DNA from 2 places in the Specibacter sp. RAF43 genome. Region 2 is predicted to be linked to the other one. Evidence: predicted binding sites of a transcription regulator. Region 2 holds the regulator's gene; the other holds the start of a gene.
What was found. The regulator HrcA, encoded in region 2, represses chaperone genes, less so after heat shock. The targets are predictions, from matches to a motif close to TTNGCACTCGNNNNNNNCGAGTGCNAA.
Positions count from the first base shown of each region.

Region 1: groL (chaperonin GroEL) is a predicted target of HrcA. The motif match lies at 799-825, and genes of this name have one in related genera.

Region 1 covers NZ_JBFREA010000001.1:134,439-136,837, forward strand. The annotation lists gene AB4Y80_RS00600 (NINE protein) at 79-573, opposite strand; gene groL (chaperonin GroEL) at 986-2,399, shown strand, end outside.
Region 2 covers NZ_JBFREA010000026.1:58,526-60,924, reverse strand. The annotation lists gene dnaJ (molecular chaperone DnaJ) at 1-399, opposite strand, end outside; gene hrcA (heat-inducible transcriptional repressor HrcA) at 454-1,467, opposite strand; gene AB4Y80_RS13900 (DUF3097 family protein) at 1,637-2,399, shown strand, end outside.

The sequences.
Region 1 (2,399 bases), on a different contig from region 2:
CCCATGGCCAGACACAAGGATGGCGGCCGCCCCGGATGGGGCGGCCGCCATTTTCACCCCGTGCGGTCCCGGGGGTCGTCAGTCCTTCAAGGGGATCCCGGCCGCGTCACGCTTGAACGGGTCGGCGCCCACGAGGATCATGATGCCCTCGATGAAGCCCCACAGTCCGCCCAGGCCAAACGTCAGGAACGTGACGACGATCTGGATAATGCCGATCTTCGTGTAGCCCAGGTAGAAACGGTGGATGCCCAAGTAGCCGAGCAAAATGCCCAGGATGCCGGCGACGATCTTGGATTTTTGCTCCACGCCGGGCTGGTAGCCGTACCCTGGCGGGTAGGGCTGCTGATAACCCGGCGGCGGGTAGGCCTGGGGCGGGTAGCCCTGCTGGCCCGGGCCGGGCTGGCCATAACCGGGCTGTGCATAGCCGGGCTGCTGGGGGTACGCGGGCGGTCCGTAGCCGGGCGCCACCGGTGCGGCGTCGGCGACGGGCGTCTCGGCCGGGCTCGGCGGATCCACGGGGGCCGGCTGGCCGTGGGGATCGGCCGGCTCCTCGGGCTTCGGGTTCTCACTCATGCTTGCTCCTTCATTACTGCGAACGACGGGGATCGGTGCGCAGGAAAGTGTTGTGCGCTGGCCGAAATACTGCAACCTCCACGCTAGCCGCTTCCCACGGGCAGGGGAAGGATGGCGCGGGTCCGTCCGCATTCCGGGTGCCGCCCGCCCATCCGGCCGGTTTCGCCGGGAGCACACAAAGCCAATTGCGCTTGCACTCTCGGGTGCAGAGTGCTAATTATTGAGTTAGCACTCTGAGGTGGTGACTGCTAGTTCCTAGTCAGTTCGCCGCCATCGGAGGTAGAACTTTCCTACTGTGGTGAGGATTTCGGGTCGGCGTAAAGAGATCGTCGGCAAGGAGTCCGTCCGTCGCGGGCACCACGGATGGGAACCTGAGTCCATAAATGACTGTCCCGAAAGGACTGAAGCCTACATGGCCAAGATCATTGCATTCGATGAAGAGGCGCGCCGCGGCCTTGAGCGTGGGTTGAACATCCTCGCCGACGCCGTCAAGGTCACGTTGGGCCCGCGCGGGCGCAACGTCGTTCTCGAAAAGAAGTGGGGCGCCCCCACGATCACCAACGACGGCGTGTCCATCGCCAAGGAGATCGAGCTCGAGGATCCTTACGAGAAGATCGGCGCCGAGCTGGTCAAGGAAGTTGCCAAGAAGACCGACGACATCGCCGGCGACGGCACGACGACGGCCACCGTCCTGGCCCAGGCCCTCGTCAAGGAAGGCCTGCGCAACGTTGCGGCCGGCGCCGACCCGCTGTCCCTCAAGCGCGGCATCGAGAAGGCCGTTGCGGCCGTCATCGAGCAGCTGCTCATTTCCGCGAAGGAAATTGAGACCAAGGAAGAGATCGCGGCCACGGCCTCCATCTCCGCCGGTGACACCGAGATCGGTGCGCTCATCGCCGAGGCCCTGGACAAGGTCGGCAAGGAAGGCGTCATCACGGTCGAGGAGTCCAACACCTTCGGCCTGGAACTGGAGCTCACCGAAGGCATGCGCTTCGACAAGGGCTACATCTCCGCCTACTTTGTCACCGACACCGAGCGCCAGGAAACGGTTCTTGAAGACCCGTACATCCTGATCGTCAACTCCAAGATCTCCAGCGTGAAGGACCTTGTTGCCGTCCTGGAGAAGGTCATGCAGTCCAACAAGCCGCTGCTGATCATCGCCGAGGACGTTGAAGGCGAGGCCCTGGCCACGCTGATCGTGAACAAGATCCGCGGCCTGTTCAAGTCCGTTGCCGTCAAGGCCCCGGGCTTCGGTGACCGCCGCAAGGCCCAGCTCGCCGACATCGCCATCCTCACCGGTGGCCAGGTCATCGCCGAGGAAGTCGGCCTGAAGCTGGAAAACACCACGCTGGACCTGCTGGGCCGGGCACGGAAGATTGTTGTCACCAAGGACGAGACCACCATCGTCGAAGGTGCCGGCGAAGCCGACGCCATCGCCGGTCGCGTCGCCCAGATCCGTGCCGAGATCGAAAACTCCGATTCGGACTACGACCGCGAGAAGCTGCAGGAACGCCTGGCCAAGCTGGCCGGCGGCGTTGCGGTCATCAAGGCCGGTGCCGCAACCGAGGTTGAGCTCAAGGAGCGCAAGCACCGCATTGAGGACGCCGTCCGCAACGCAAAGGCCGCTGTTGAAGAAGGCATCGTCCCCGGCGGTGGCGTGGCCCTGATCCAGGCCGGCGTGAAGGCTTTCGAAGGCCTGAACCTGACCGGTGACGAGGCCACTGGCGCCAACATCGTCAAGGTCGCCATCGACGCCCCGCTCAAGCAGATCGCCTTCAACGCCGGCTTCGAGCCCGGCGTGGTAGTCGATAAGGTCCGCGGCCTGCCCG
Region 2 (2,399 bases):
CTCGAGCTTCTTGTTGACGCCAAAGACGGCCTCCCGCAGGTCGATCCGGACCGTGATGAGCGCATCCTGGCCCCGACGCATGCGCGACGCCGGACCATGGCCCTGGCCGCCGCCGCCAAAGAACGTCTCAAAGATGTCCTGGAACGCAAAGCCCTGGCCGGCGAAGTTCCCGGCCCCGTTGTCCGTGCCGTTCTCATTGCCGGTGGTGTCATAGACGCGCCGTTTTTGCGGGTCCGAGAGGATCTCGTAGGCGTGCGTGACCGCCTTGAAGCGGTCCTGGGCGTCGTCGGCGTTGTTGACGTCCGGGTGCAGCTTTCGGGCCAGCTTGCGATAGGCCTTCTTGATCTCTTCCGGCGTGGCGTCGCGGGAAACACCCAGTGCGTCGTAGTGGTTGCTCAAAATCATGCTCTTTCAGTGGATCTCATCAAGGGTGAATTTGTACATGGTCCGGTCTCAGCCGGCCAAAATGCGGGACAGGTAGCGGGCCACGGCGCGGACACTGGACATGGTGTTCGGGTAGTCCATGCGGGTGGGACCCACCACGCCAAGCTTGGCGCTCTCCCCCGGTGCGTAGCTGGTGGCCACCACCGACGCCTCGGCCAGGGAATCGTGGGGATTCTCCCGGCCAATGCTCACGGCCATGCCCATGGAATCCTGGGCCATCTGCTCCAGCAGCCGCAACAGCACCACCTGCTCTTCGAGGGCGTCCAGGACCGGGCCGATGCTCAGCGGAAAGTCAACGTTGGAGCGGGCCAGGTTCGCCGTGCCGGCCAGCACGATCCTGTCCTCCCGGGCGGACTGGGCCAACTGCTCCAGGCCGTGCGCCAGCTTCGCCGCCAGGTCCGCCTCCGACGGCGGCACGCCGGCACCCATGAGGCCAAGCGCCGTGGGCAGCCCGGCCACCGTCATCCCGTACAGGGAGCCCAGGAAGATGTGGCGCAGCCCGCTGAGGGTGGAATCGTCCACGGGCGCCCCGACGTCGATCACCGACTGCTCCACCTTGCCCGAGGCCAGGATGAGCACCAGCAGCACCTGGCTGGGCCCGAGGCGGACGAATTCGATGTGCCGCACGGTGGCCTTGGCCGAGCGCGGGTATTGCACCACGGCCACCTGGTTGGTCAATTGCGCCAGCGCGCGGACGGTGCGCTCCAGGACATCGTCGAGGTCGGTGGAACCGTCCAGCAGCACGGCGATGGCCCGGCGTTCGGCCGCGGACAGGGGCTTGACCGAGGAGATCTGGTCCACGAAGAGCCGGTAGCCCTTATCCGTGGGGATCCGGCCGGAGCTGGTGTGCGGGGCCGTGATCAGGCCCTCTTCCTCCAGCGCGGCCATGTCGTTGCGGATGGTGGCGCTGGAAACACCCAAGTGGTGGCGCTCCACGAGGGCCTTGGAACCCACGGGTTCACGGGAGTGGACATAGTCCTCGACGATCGCGCGCAGCACTTCCAGTTTCCGCGGTTCACTCATTCCAGCACCTCCTTGGCGGCTCGGCCGGCTGACAGCCTTTTTTAGCACTCTACCTATTCAAGTGCTAAGTCTAATACTTTCCGGGCAAACCCCGAACGGGACCGGCTGCCGGGCGCGCTAGCATGGAGTCCCCGACGACCGGCAAATTCGAGGAGAGAAGGCCCGAACCGTGCAGTACAGCAATTGGGGTCCCGCGGACCTGAGCGCTCCCCCCGCCCGGATCCTGCGCAAGGTGCCGGCCACGCGCGGGCTGGTGGTGGAGGACGTCCAAACGGGCTGGGTTGGCGCCGTGGTGCGGATTGAGAAGTCCGGCGGCATGCACATCATGGAACTGGCGGACCGCCGCGAGAAGGTGCGCGCGTTTCCGCTCGGCTTTGGCTTCCTCGTCGACGGCGAACCCGTGGAGGTCGTGGCGCCGGCACCGGCCGCCGGTCCGCGGCGGCAGGCGCGGACGGCCTCGGGATCGGTGAAGGTCGAGGGCCGGCGCGCCCAGGTGGCCAAGGCCAGCCGCATCTGGGTGGAGGGCAAGCACGACGCCGAACTGGTGGAAAAGGTCTGGGGCGACGACCTGCGGGTGGAGGGCATCGTCGTCGAGCCCCTCCGCGGCATTGACGAGCTCACCGCGGCCGTCGCCGACTTCGCGCCGGGGCCGAACCGGCGCCTGGGCGTCCTGGTGGACCATCTGGTGCCGCATTCCAAGGAATCTCGCATCGTGGCCGATCTCATGGCGTCCCCGGCCGCCCGCAACAACATCCTGGTGGTGGGGCACCCCTACGTGGACGTGTGGCAGGCGATCAAGCCCTCGACGCTGGGAATCCCGGCCTGGCCCGTCATCCCGCGCACCATGGAATGGAAGCTGGGCATTCTGGCCGCCTTTGGCTGGCCGCACCGCACCGCCGAGGACGTGGGCCTGGGCTGGGCGCGCCTGCTGG